One region of the Streptomyces sp. NPDC021020 genome, then DNA from elsewhere that is predicted to be linked to it. Evidence: riboswitches for the same ligand, from Rfam matches in the RefSeq annotation. Region 1 holds a riboswitch; each other region holds the start of a gene.
The links. A riboswitch is a leader RNA that binds a small molecule or an ion and turns the genes downstream of it on or off. The one in region 1 is predicted to bind cyclic di-AMP.
Positions count from the first base shown of each region.

Region 1 (4,325 bases):
TTCACGCCGATCAGCCGGCCCCGGCTCGCCGCGGCCCTCGCCGAGAAGATCGCCGGGCAGGACCCGCCCGCGGGGCCGTGGTGGCGGGTCGCCGTGGACGGCGCGCCCGCCGCCGGCACCGCGGACCTCGCCGACGACCTCGCCGCCGCGCTGCCGCCGCTCGGCCACCGGGTGCTGCGGGTACGCGCCGCGGACTTCTGGCGGCCCGCGTCGCTGCGGCTGGAGTACGGGCACGAGGACGCCGACGCGTACTACCAGCTGTGGCTGGACACCGGCGCCCTGCGCCGGGAGGTGCTGGACCCGCTCGGCCCCGGCGGCAGCGGGCGCGCCCTGCCGTCGCTGCGCGACCCCGGCACCGACCGTTCCACCCGGGCGGACTACGTCGAGCTGCCGCCCGGCGGGGTCCTGGTGCTGGACGGCCCGCTGCTGCTCGGGCAGGGCCTGCCATTGGACCTGACGGTGCATCTGCGGCTGTCGCCGGCCGCGCTCGCCCGCCGTACGGAGGAGGCGGCGCGCTGGACGCTGCCCGCCTTCGCGCGCTACGCCGACGAGGTGCTGCCGGAGGAGACCGCCGACGTCACCGTGCGCGCCGACGACCCGCGGCATCCCGCGTGGACGGGCGGGGAGCCGGCATGAGCGTCGTGACCAGGCTCCGCCTTGCCCTCGGCGGTCGCGCCCCGCTAGCGTCCACGACCACCATGACTGTCGCCACCGCGCCGCTGACTCCCGAGCACATACCCCTGGCCGTGCAGCGTTACGACCGCTGGTTCGCCCGTGCCCGGCGCCCGCCCTCGCAGCGGTCCTGGCTGGCCGACGGACCCGTGCGCGGCGAGGACCTGCTCGGCCGGCTGCACACGGTGCCCGGCCTGGAGGCCTGCCGCGCGCTCGACGGCGACGGCAACATGATCGGCTACCTCGCCGCCCAGCCCGTCACGCTCGCCCCCGACGACCCCGCGGGCCTGCGCACCCACCCCCACTCCGCGCTCGTCCCGTACGGCGGCCACGCGCTGCCCGGCGGGCGGGAGACCGAGGTGCTGCGCTCGCTCTACGCCCGGATCGCCGAGCGGCTGGTCGCCGACCGGCGGCTGGTGCACTACGTGCAGGTGCCCGCGGGCGAGGTGGCCACCGCGCCCTGGGTAGACCTCGGCTTCGGCCGCGAGCTGGTGCACGGGCTGATGGCGGTCAAGGCCCGCGGCCGGCAGCCGCGCGGGGTGGAGGGCCTGGGCATCCGGCGTGCCGGGCCCGGCGACCTGCCGCAGATAGGGCGGATGGCCGCCGAGTCCTCCCGGCGGCAGCGCGGCACCGCGGTCTTCCAGCCGCAGCCCGAGGCCGCGCTCGCCGCGCACCGGCTGCGCTACGCCGACGCGCTCGCCGACCCGCGCTGCGGCGCCTGGATCGCCTCCCGGCGCGGCGAGGAGATCGCGATGGTCGTCATCGTCCCCGCCGCTCCGGATCCGGTGATACCCGAGTCGTGCGTCGAGCTGGCCGAGGCGTACGTGGAGCCGTCGGCGCGCGGTGAGGGCATCAGCCGGGTGCTGCTGGCCACCGCGCTGGCCTGGGCGTACGACAACGGACACCGCTACATGTCGGCCCGCTGGCACTCCTCCTCGCCGCTGGCGGCGGGCCACTGGCCCGCGGTCGGCTTCCGGCCGGTCGCCTACCGGCTCAGCAGGACGCTGGACGCGCGGATCGGCGGGGCGCCGGGGACGTTCTGACCCCCCATCGGCGACTAAAGGTGCGAAAGTTGCATAAGCCTGCATATCGGACATTTCACGGTGATGTGGATCACGCCGGGCGAATCGTGTGTCCGGTGTCACCCGCCGAACACGGTCCGCTCCCGGCCCGCGCACCCGCTGTTCCCGCCGCGGGTCGAATGTTGCGGTGGGTACGCGGCCGGTCCGCGGACGGTGACGGGCGCGGGTACGTACCGGATCGTACGGGTGGCGCGCTGTGACCGCCGGTAAGGGTGGAATGGGGCGGCATGCCGGGTTTGCTTGCCCGGCGCTCGCGAGGTCGTTTAGCTTCGCCGTTACCGCGGGCCGGACGTCCGCGACAGCCGCCGGGCGGAACGCCGAATCCTGCCGCCGCCCGGGCGCAGCACCATCCGAGCTGCAAAGGGCAGGAGCGGGGGACCCAAGGTAAGCCGCCGTCCGGGACGTCTCCCGGCCGGCTCGGGGTGAAGCCGTGCCGTACACCCGCGCACCTGACCGGAGCGCGCACCGCGGCCGCGGCCGGGCATCTCCAGCCCGAACCCGACAGCTCACCTCGCAGGCGTAGGAGAGGAATCCCCATGCCCGCACAGGGTCAGCACCGCAAGCCCCGCTCGCTCAACCGCCTCACCCGCGTCTGCATCGTGGCCGGTACGGGCGCCGCTGCCGTGGCGATCCCGCTCGTCGGCGTCGCCCAGTCCGCGTCCGCCGCCGAGCCCGCCAAGGCCCCGGCCGCGGCGACCGCCACGGCGCACGACTACACCGTGGTCCGCGGCGACACGCTCGCGAAGATCGCCACCACGCACCACGTCAAGGGCGGCTGGAAGGCGCTCTACGACGCCAACAAGAAGGCCATCGGCGCCAACCCGTCGCTGATACGCCCCGGCCTGCACATCACGCTGGACACCACCCCGGCCGCCGCGCCCGCCGCGAAGGCGCCCGCGGTGAAGGCACCGGCCGCGAAGGCCCCCGCCAAGAAGGCCGCCCCGGTGAAGAAGGCCGCTCCGGCCGCCCCCGCCGCCGCCGCGAAGAAGGCCGACACCGGCTGGACCAAGCCGGTCGGCGACGCCGCCATCGGCACCGGCTACAAGACCGGCGGCAGCATGTGGTCCTCCGGCCACCACACCGGCGTCGACTTCCTCGTCTGGAGCGGCACCCCGGTCCACTCGGTGGCCGCCGGCACCGTCGTCCACGCGGGCGCGGACGGCGCCTACGGCAACGACGTGATCATCAAGCACGCGGACGGCAAGTACACCCTGTACGGCCACCTGACGCGCCCGGTGGTCTCGGTCGGCCAGACCGTCACCGAGGGCCAGGAGATCGGCATCTCCGGCGCCACCGGCAACGTCACCGGCCCGCACCTGCACTTCGAGGTGCGCACCACGCCGGACTACGGCTCCGACATCGACCCGGTCGCCTACCTGGCGTCGCACGGCGTCACCGTCTGAGCCACCGCCCGAGCGGCACGACCCCCGGTGCCCGTCCGGTCCTCGCGACCGGGCGGGCACCCGCGTGTCTCCCCCCCCCCCGTGTCACGCCTGCCCGAACAGCCCGGCCAGCTCGCCCCGGGAGGCCACACCGAGCTTCGGGTACGCCTTGTACAGGTGGTAGCCGACGGTCCGCGGGCTCAGGAACAGCCGGGCCGCGATGTCCTTGTTCGACAGGCCCTCCGCCGCCAGCCGGACGATCTGCGATTCCTGCGGTGTGAGCCCCGCCTCCGCGTCCACCGGCGCCGCCTCCCGGCCGGCCTCCGGCAGTGTCCCGCCCGCCGCGCCCAGCTCGCCGCGCGCCCGCTCCGCCCACGGGGCCGCGCCGAGCCGCTCGAAGACGTCCAGTGCGGTGCGCAGCCTGACCCGGGCCTCGTTCTTGCGGCGCGCCCGGCGCAGCCACTCCCCGTACAGCAGGCCGGTGCGGGCCGACTCCATCGCCCGCCGGTGCGGGTCGTGCGCGTCGAGCGCGGCGAGGTAGTACGCCTCCGCGTCCGCCTCCGGCGCGCGCAGCGCCCGGCAGCGCGCCACCAGCGCCGCCGCCCAGCTCTGCCCGGACCGCGCCGCCCACTCCTCGAACCGCGCGAAGGACGCGTCCGCGCGCTCCGGCACCCCGAGCCGCACCGCCGCCTCCACCAGGTCCGGCACGCTGCGGGTGGCCGATATGTGGTGCCGCACCGACTCCTCGCCGAGCAGCGCCAGCTGCTCCAGCGCCGCCTGCGCCCGGCCGCGGCCCAGCTCCAGCAGCCCCTGCGACCAGTACGCCCACGGGGCGCCCGGCGCCATCGCCGTGCCCGAGCCGCCCGCGAGCGCCGCGTCCACCCGGCGGCGGCACTCGTCCTGGTCGCCGCGCATCGCCGCGACGTACGCGAGCGCGCTGCTGAGCTGGCTCACCCACTGCCGCTGCCCGGTGTCCGCCGCGATCCGCAGCGCCTCCCGGGCGGTCGCCGCCGCGTCGTCGAAACGCGCGTCGAAGATCTCCGCCTCGGCCCGGAAGAACAGCACCGTCGTGAGGCGCCCGACCCCGCCGCTCTCCCGGCCCTCCGCCGCGAGCACCGTGGTCAGCTCGTGCGCCTGCACGTCCTGGCCGAGCGTCAGGCCCACCCCGCACAGCATCACCAGATGCCCG
Region 1 is NZ_JBIRQQ010000008.1:475,438-479,762, forward strand. Features, by position in the region: gene ACH4SL_RS25865 (uridine kinase) at 1-636, shown strand, start outside; gene ACH4SL_RS25870 (GNAT family N-acetyltransferase) at 699-1,715, shown strand; cyclic di-AMP (ydaO/yuaA leader) riboswitch at 2,098-2,287, shown strand; gene ACH4SL_RS25875 (peptidoglycan DD-metalloendopeptidase family protein) at 2,291-3,157, shown strand; gene ACH4SL_RS25880 (AAA family ATPase) at 3,242-4,325, opposite strand, start outside.

Region 2 (4,325 bases), on a different contig from region 1:
GTCGGCGTGCTGCTCGCGCTGTTCGGCGTCTGGCGGCTGCATGTGCCGCTCCTCGTGCTGCTGCTGCCGCTGCTCTTCGCGGTGTTCGCGGTCGGGACGCGCAGCACCCGGCGGTGGGAGCGGGAGCACGGCGTCGTCCTGTGGCGGCCGGCGCTCGGCCGGGCCGTCGGGACGAAGGGCCCCGGGCTGTACGTGACGCCCGCGGAGGTGAGGCCGCCCGTGTAGCGCGGTGGGCCCCGCGGTGCCGCGGGGCCCACCTGTCACGGCCGCACCCCGGTTCAGCTGGGGCGGACCGCGCCCGCGAAAGGCATTTCGCTGATCGGCGCGATCCGCACCGTCGAGCCGGGGTGCGGTGCGTGGATCATCTTCCCGCCGCCGATGTAGATGCCGACGTGGCTCACACCCGAGTAGAAGAAGACCAGGTCGCCGGGCTGGAGCTGGTCGCGCGAGATGCGCGGGCCCGCGTTGATCTGGGTGTACGTGGTGCGCGGCAGCGACACACCCGCCGCCTTCCACGCCGCCTGCGTCAGGCCGGAGCAGTCGTACGCGCGCGGGCCCGTCGCGCCCCACACGTACGGCAGGCCGAGCGCCTGGTAGGCGAACGCCACGGCGCGGGCGGCGCGCGGCGAGGGGGCCGCGACCGCGGGCAGCGGCGCGGGGGCGGTGCCGTGCGCGGGGGCGGTGTCCTGCGCCGGGGGGCCGTCGTCCGCCGCGAGGGCCGCGCGCTGGGCGGCGGTCAGCCGGGCCAGCAGCGCCTGGGCGGCGGCGAGCTTGCCGGTGACGGTGCGGCGGTGGGCGGCGACGGCGGCCTGCGCGGTGCGCAGGGCGGCGAGCTTGTCGGTGGCCTGCGCGCGGGTGCTCGCGATGTCGCGCTGCTGGGAGGCGAGTTGGCGCAGCGTCACGGACTGGCGGGTGCCGGCCTGGTCGAGGAAGGCGGCGCGCTCCAGGTAGGTGCTCGGGGAGGAGCTGAGGGCGAGCTGCAGCAGCGGGTCGATGCCGCCGGTGCGGTACTGGGCGGCGGCGAGGCTGCCGAGCGCGTCCCGCGTGGTGTTGAGGGCGGCGGTCTTGCGGGCCAGCTCGTCCTGGAGGGCGGTGACCGCGGAGTTCGCCCGGTCGGCCTGCTCCGTGGCGCCGTCGTACTCCTGCGTGGCCTGCTCCGCCTGCTGGTAGAGCGTCGCGACCTGGGCGCGTACCTGGTCGGGGGTGAGCTGTGGCTCGGCGTGCGCGGCCTCGCCGAGCAGGGTCACGGAGGCGGCCGAGGCGAGGGCCAGGGTGACACCGACCCGTTTGGTGGCCGCGGAGGGACCGCCGGCTAAAGGAGGGCGCCTGCGGTGCGCGGCGGGGCCGGTGGGACTGCCGGCGGGACTGTGTGAGGCCATCGCGGCCGTCACTCCTTCCAGGGAACGGCCCGGCGGCGCCTGCACGGGGGGTCAGGGCGCCGCCGGGCCTTCGGCGGGGGTGGCCGAGTGCCGTCCACGAGCCGGGACGGCAGTGGGGTGTCGGCCACCTGAGGAGCGACGCTAGACCCGCCGGGGGCGGGAAAGGGGCGCGTTGACCGGGATTGGCCTCATCCGGTCACCTCTGCGCGCTTTCGACCGCCGTTCGACGGGTGACCCGCCCGCATATGCCCGCAGCCTGACCGGATGCCCCGGATCCGTACGACCGACGTACGGGCAGGGGCGCGGTCAGGCTGCGGAGGAGAGGCCGCGCGGGCGCCGGGGTCAGGCGACCCGGCGCGCCTGGGAGAAGGGCATCCAGCTCATCGGGGCGACCTCGACGACCGCGCCGGTGTGCGGGGCGTGCACGATCTGGCCGTTGCCGAGGTAGATGCCGACATGCGAGTTGCCGGAGTAGAAGAAGACCAGGTCGCCGGGCCGCAGATCGGCCTTCGAGACGGCCACCCCGTCGTGGATCTGGTCCTGAGTGGTGCGCCCGAGGGTCACGCCCGCCGCGCGGAAGGCGGCCTGGGTGAGCCCGGAGCAGTCGTACGAGCCGGGGCCGGTCGCGCCGCGCACGTACGGCTTGCCGCGCTGCGCGAGGGCGAACTGGATCGCGGCGGCGGCACGGCCGCTCGCGGGGCCGGAGTAGGTGTAGTCGCTCTTGGACGACGAGCCCTTGTGGATGTTCGCGACCTGGGCGCGCTGCTGGGCGGTGAGGCTGTTGAGCAGCTTCTGCGCCGCGGCGAGCTTGGTCTCCATCGTCTTCTTCTGCGTCGCGAGCTGCTGCTGCGCGGTGGTGAGCTGGGCGAGGCTCGCGGTGGCCTGCGCCCGCTTGATGGAGGCCTGCTCCTGCTGGATCTGGAAGTTCTTCAGCGCCGCGGTCTGGCTCGCCGACAGCTGGTTGAGCGTGTGCGACTGCTCCAGGAAGGCGGTCGGGTCGCTGGACAGCAGCAGCTGGACGGTCGGGTCGATGCCGCCGTCGCGGTACTGCGCGCTCGCGAACTGGCCCAGCAGCTGCCGGGTGGCGTTCATCTGCTCGGTCTTCCGGGCGACCTCGCCCAGCAGCGTGTTGGTCTTGTCGCGCTGCGTCTTGGTGTTCTCCACCGCCTGGTTGTAGGCCTCCGTCGCCACCTCGGCCTGCTCGTTGAGGGTGTCGATCTGCTGCTTGACCTCGGCGATGGTGGGCTTCGGTTTGGCGGGCGTGGCACTGGCGCTCTCGCTGAGCAGGGTGACGGAGGCAAGAGCCGCGGCCGTGACCCCGACCGCCGCGCGCGGGGCGGTGACGGCCAGCAGGCTCTGACGCGGCTTGCGGTGCGACGCCACGAAGGCGACTCCTTCCGTGAACCGCCGACCGGGTTAGCTGACGGGTTCGGGCCGGGAAGGTTGGCCCTACGGTCCGGCGCCTCGCGGCACCGTGTCCGATTCACCCCAACTGTGCTTGGTGGGTCCCCGGTTCCGGCCTGGGCCGGATTGAGCGGAGGTGAGACGCTGCCGGTGCGGTCACCGGCGGAGAACGTATCGCCTAGCGGGCTACCGTAGCCAAACTCTCCCGGGTCTGGGAAGTTTGGATCGGAACGTGACCGAAATCGCTTTGTGATCTTACGGTTCGTGACCGTGCGCCATGACGCCGGTCAACGTTCCCCGACGTCGGTCAGTACGGGCGGACCACGCCGTAGATGGGCATCTCGGTGATCGGCGCGATCTTCACGACGGTGCCGGTGTGCGGCGCGTGGATCATGTTCCCGCCGCCGATGTAGATGCCGACGTGGCTGTGGTCGCTGTAGAAGAAGACCAGGTCGCCCGGCTCCATGTCGGACTGCGACACCCGGGTGCCGACGTTGACCTGCTCGCCGGTGGTACGCGGCAGCGTCACGCCCGCCGCCTTGTACGCCGCCTGCGTCAGGCCCGAGCAGTCCCACGAGCCGGGGCCGGTCGCGCCCCACACGTACGGCTCGCCGATCTGGGCGCGGGCGAACGCGATGGCCTTGTCGGCGAGCGAGCTGTTCGCGGCGGAGGAGGTCGAGGTGGTGGAGCCGGCCTGCTGGGCCTGCTTGGCCGCCGCGTCCTTCTTCGCCTGCTCCTGCTTCGCGATCGCGGCGGCCTTGCGCGCCGCCTCCTCCTCCTGCTTCTTCTCCAGGGCCGCGAGCCGCGCCTTCTCCTGCGCGGTCAGGCTGTTGAGGAGCTGCTGCGCGGCGCCCAGCTTCTTCGCGACATCGGCCTTGGCGGTCTTGAGCTGCGCCTGCTTCGCGGTGAGCGTCTGGAGGGCCTGCGCGGCCTGGATGCGCTTCTGGGTCGCGTCGGCCTGCTGCACCCGGAAGTCCTCGACGGCGGCCTTCTGCCGCTTGCCGAACAGGTCGGTCAGGTGCCGCTGGTCCAGCAGGTCCTGCGGGCTGGCGGCGAGCAGGTAGGTGGCGGTGGAGTCGTCGCCGCCGCTGCGGTACTGCGCGGCGGCGTAGATGCCCAGCTGCCGGCGGGACTCGTTCAGCGTCTGCGTCTTCTGGGCGGCCTGCGTCAGCAGCGTGTTGACCTTGGTGTTCTGCTGGCTGGTGGCTTCCTTGATCCCGTTGTAGTTCTCGGTGGCCACCTCCGCGTCGTGCTGGAGGGCGTCCACCTTCGCCTTCACCTCGGCGATCGAGGGCTGCGGCGACGGGGCCTCGGGCGCGGCGCTCGCCGCCTCCGCGAAGATGGTCATCGTGGCCAGCGCGGCGGTCGTCAGCCCCACGGCCGTACGCGGCCCCGGGCTGCTGAGTATCGCGGTGCGGGACTTGCGGTGTGTCGCCATGCCCGACGGACTCCTTTCGGACGCTGCCTGGTGCGGCACCGTAACCAAGTGCCGCAGCGAGGGGAAGGCCGGTGTCCGGTTGGCCCCGATACCTTTTCGTAATC
Region 2 is NZ_JBIRQQ010000005.1:386,738-391,062, forward strand. Features, by position in the region: gene ACH4SL_RS16970 (hypothetical protein) at 1-225, shown strand, start outside; gene ACH4SL_RS16975 (NlpC/P60 family protein) at 279-1,379, opposite strand; gene ACH4SL_RS16980 (NlpC/P60 family protein) at 1,722-2,762, opposite strand; cyclic di-AMP (ydaO/yuaA leader) riboswitch at 2,769-2,926, opposite strand; gene ACH4SL_RS16985 (NlpC/P60 family protein) at 3,091-4,221, opposite strand.
Region 2: it holds a riboswitch for cyclic di-AMP, as region 1 does, so the genes downstream of both, ACH4SL_RS16980 (NlpC/P60 family protein) here and ACH4SL_RS25875 (peptidoglycan DD-metalloendopeptidase family protein) in region 1, are expected to answer to the same signal.

Region 3 (4,325 bases), on a different contig from region 1:
GCCCGCATGATCCGACCCACCGCCCGCTACGTGCTCCCGGAGTTCACCGAGCGCAGCAGCAGCGGCACCCGCACCACGGACCCGTACTCCAAGCTGCTCCAGGAGCGGATCGTCTTCCTGGGCACCCCGGTCGACGACACGTCGGCCAACGACGTGATGGCCCAGCTGATCCATCTGGAGAGCGCGAGCCCCGACCAGGACATCCACCTCTACATCAACTCGCCGGGCGGGTCCTTCTCCGCGATGACCGCGATCTACGACACGATGCAGTACGTGACGTGCGACGTCGCGACCGTCTGCATCGGGCAGGCGGCGTCGGCCGCGGCGGTGCTGCTGGCGGCCGGGGCGCCGGGCAAGCGGATGATCACCCCGTACGCCCGGATCCTGATCCACCAGCCGTCGATGGGCGACGTGGTGCAGGGCGACGTGTCGGACCTGGAGATCCAGGCCAACGAACTGCTGCGCACCCGCGACAAGCTGGAGGCGCTGCTGGTGCGCCACACCGGGCAGGAGCCGGAGCGGATCCGGGCGGACATCGAGCGCGACAAGGTCTTCGACGCCGCGTCCGCCGTCGACTACGGCCTGGCGGACCGGCTCACCAACAGCCGCAAGACCAACGGCCCGGCCACCGGCGCGCGGTGAGGCCGGTGCGCCCGGAACCGCCGCCGCTGCCGGCGCTCACCCGCTCCGAGGGCGAGCTGATCGACTGCTACCTGGAGGTCGTCGACCTGCTCGGCCGCGTCAACCCGTCGCGCGGCACCGACACGTACGGGGCGCTGCGTGCCGCGCAGGCGCTCGTCGGGCGGGCGCTTGCGCTGCGCGAGGCGCTGACGGTGATGCACCTGCGCGGCGAGACGCAGCTCCACCACGCCACGCTGGGGCGGGCGCTGCGGGTGCTGGACGGCGAGCGCCGGTCCTCGCTCGCGGTGGTGGCGCCCGCACCGGAGCCGCCCGCGCCGTGACGGCCGCCCGCGCCGTCACGCTGCGGCGCGGCCTCCCCTTGTCGGCCGAACCCTCCCTCATCCCGTCGGCCCAGCGGCGCGGGGCCGGCGGGCGACCGCCCCGGTTGCGCGGGCCGGTCCGGGCGGTGGGTCGACAGCGCAGGTCACAGCGGTGTGCCGGGGCGCGCCGCTCACCGGAAGGGAGCAGCGCCGCCACCCGGTCGGACCAAGCGTGACGAGGGTCACACCGGGCGTTTCCCGCCGGGTACCGGCGTGCCGTGTGCGTCACGATCCGTGGTGACGACAAGCCCCCGCCGCCGTGGCGGGGCGGTCCGCACGGACGCCGAGTCCCGCCGGCGTGCGGATGCCAGGTCGACACGAGTGCAACGGCGGGAGCGGAGGACCCACGCACGACGGGGCCGGACCCGGTACTCCCGGGCCGCCCCTTGGGGTGAAGCCGCAGCACGCGGCCGGGCATCTTCGCCTGCCCGAACCCGACAGGTCATCCTTCGCAGGCCGACGACGAAGGGTTGCGCATGACCGCGCCTGTCGCAGTTTCCGCTTCCGCACGGCTGACCCGTCTCGGGGCCGCGTCCGTGCTCACCGCCGCCGCAGTCGCCGTACCGTCCCTGCTGCCCGGCGCCGTCCAGCAGGCCGAGGCGGCCACCACGGGCGTCCGGGCCCTCGGGGTGGCGGCGTCCAAGGAGGGCTCCCTCTACCAGTGGGGCGCCACCGGGCCCTCGCGCTTCGACTGCTCGGGCCTGACCCTCTACTCCTTCAGCAAGGCCGGCAAGCGGCTGCCGCGCACCGCCGCCGCCCAGTACCGCAACACCCGCCACATCTCCGCGTCCGGCCGGCACGTCGGCGACCTGGTCTTCTTCCACAGCGGACCGTCCGCGTCCTCCGTCTACCACGTCGGCATCTACGCGGGCGGCGGCAAGATCTGGCACGCCCCGAAGACCGGCGCCCGGGTGCGCCTGGAGCACATCTGGACGCGCACCGTCTGGTACGGGCGGGTCTGACCGCCGCGCGGCCCGCGCTCAGCCCACCGGGACGGCCCAGGGCAGCACGATCCAGACGGTCTTGCCGCCGTCGCCGGTCGGGGTGACCCGCAGGCTGCCGCCGGACTCGGCGGTCAGATGGCGGATGATGACCAGCCCGCGGCCGTTGTCCTGCTGCTGCGGGCACACCGCGGCCTGGCGCGGCCAGCGCGGGTGGCTGTCGGTGACACCGATGTGCAGCTGCTCGGACCGCTCCAGGCGTACGTCGACGGTGAAGGTCGGCGACAGGCCCGAGGTGTGCAGCACCGCGTTGGTGGCCAGTTCGGACACGATCAGGCGCACGGTGTCGACGGCCGGGGCGCCCGCGGGCAGTCCCCAGTCGGCGAGCAGCGCGCAGACGTACCGCCTGGCCGCCGTCACCGAGGCGGGTTCGCTCGGCAGGGTGACGGACGCTTCCTGAAGATCTGCCATGGCGACGCTTCCCTTTCCCGCCGTGACCTGGCTCCGATGCGAACGCCCCGGCTGCGGGGCCGGAATTGGGCCGCCCTCGCATACGCCGGGTTCGCGCCAGAATGCACTCATCGTGCCGCCAATGCGGGCGCCGCACAGCGGTCTGCATATATCTGTCGCTCAAATCGGTGAACTCTGCCGCGGGAGAACGCACATGGTCGGCAGACTGGCGTATCGGGGAGAAGAGGACAGAACGCAACCGGCCGCCGGATTGCGTCGCAGCGAGGAGGGCGAGAGGACATGGAACGAGAGCCCGCCGTACGCCGGCGCCGACTCGGCGCGGAACTGCGCCGGTTGCGCGATCTCGCGGGGTTCACCAGCGGCGAGGCGGCCCAGCGGGTGGGGTGGCACCAGTCGAAGGTGAGCCGTATCGAGACCGGCCACAGCAGCGTCCGCGCCGAGGACGTCAACCTGCTGCTCGACGCCTACTCCGTACGTGACCGCGATGTTCGCGACCTGCTGCACACCCTTGCCGGACACGGCCACCAGCGCGGCTGGTGGCACGACTTCCGCGAGGTCCTGCCGGTCGAATACCGCGACTTCATCAGCCTGGAGACGGGCGCCACCCGGGCCAGGTCGCTGGAGACCACGGTGGTGCCGGGCCTGCTCCAGACTCCCGGGTACGCCCGTGCGCTCACCCGCGACGTACTGCCGCAGCTCGCCCCGCGCGAGGTGGCCGCGCTGGCCGAGGTGCGCATCGCACGGCAGGCTGTCCTGCTGGAGCAGAACCCGCCGCTGGAGCTGAACGCGGTGCTCGACGAGGCGGTGCTGCGCCGCGGTGTCGGCGGGCCGGAGGTGATGGCAGGTCAGCTGCGGTGGCTCGCACGCGCGGCCGAACTCCCGCAGGTTTCCCTGCAGGTGCTGCCATTTGCCGCGGGCGGGCACATAGGGGTGACGGGGTCTTTCGTCATCTTCTCCTTTCCGCGCATTGCAGATCTGGATGTGGTTGTTCTCGACCATCTGACCGGTAGTCTCTGTGTCGATCGGAAAGAAGACATCGCCGCTTACACCGCCGCGTTCGCCCGATTGTGTGATCGCGCGCTCCCCTGTGCGGAATCGGCTGCGATGATCACGGAAATCGGGGCGGAGTTCTCGCGGTTGCAGCGGCGCACTAAGGAGGCACCGACAGCATGACTGCGCGAATCCCGGCGGCCCGCGAGCCGCACGCCCACGTTCCGTCCAGCCTGGCGCTGGACGTCGCCTGGCGGCGCAGCAGCCACAGCACGGCGGCGAACAACTGCGTCGAGACGGCCCGTCTGCCCTCCGGCCCTGTCGCGGTCCGCGACTCCAAGGACACCGCCGGGCCGGCCCTGCTGTTCGCACCGGGTGCGTGGACCTCGTTCGTGGCGGCCGTCAACGCGGAGGCGCTCAAGGCCGGTTAGACCCCGGAGGCGGGCAGGTCCCGTCAGGTACGGATCGCCCCGGCCGGCGCGGTCGCGACGATCGTGGCGGCCGCCGCCGCGATCCCGGCCGGGGACAGCGCCGCGTTGGCCGTCACCCGCAGTCGGGAGACGCCGTCGGGGACGGACGGCGGGCGGAAGCAGCCCACCGCGAGCCCCGCGGCGCGGCACGCGGCGGCCCACTCCACCGCCGCCGCGGGCGAGGGCGCCCGGACCGAGACGACGCACGCGTCCGGCGCCGTCGCATCCAGCCCCGCGGCGGTGAGGCGGCGGTGGAAGTCGCGGGCCGCGCCCAGCGCGCGGCCCGCCCGCGCGGGCTCGCGCCGCAGCAGCCGCAGCGCGGCGAGGGCGGCGCCGGCCGCGGCCGGCGCCAGCCCGGTGTCGAAGATGAACGTCCGCGCGGTGTTGACCAGGTGGTCGATGACGGCGGCGGGGCCCAGCACCACTCCGCCCTGCGCCCCCAGCGCCTTGGA
Region 3 is NZ_JBIRQQ010000010.1:78,333-82,657, forward strand. Features, by position in the region: gene ACH4SL_RS28220 (ATP-dependent Clp protease proteolytic subunit) at 7-642, shown strand; gene ACH4SL_RS28225 (hypothetical protein) at 648-962, shown strand; cyclic di-AMP (ydaO/yuaA leader) riboswitch at 1,302-1,474, shown strand; gene ACH4SL_RS28230 (C40 family peptidase) at 1,478-1,963, shown strand; gene ACH4SL_RS28235 (ATP-binding protein) at 1,982-2,413, opposite strand; gene ACH4SL_RS28240 (helix-turn-helix domain-containing protein) at 2,693-3,586, shown strand; gene ACH4SL_RS28245 (DUF397 domain-containing protein) at 3,583-3,834, shown strand; gene ACH4SL_RS28250 (aminotransferase class I/II-fold pyridoxal phosphate-dependent enzyme) at 3,858-4,325, opposite strand, start outside.
Region 3: it holds a riboswitch for cyclic di-AMP, as region 1 does, so the genes downstream of both, ACH4SL_RS28230 (C40 family peptidase) here and ACH4SL_RS25875 (peptidoglycan DD-metalloendopeptidase family protein) in region 1, are expected to answer to the same signal.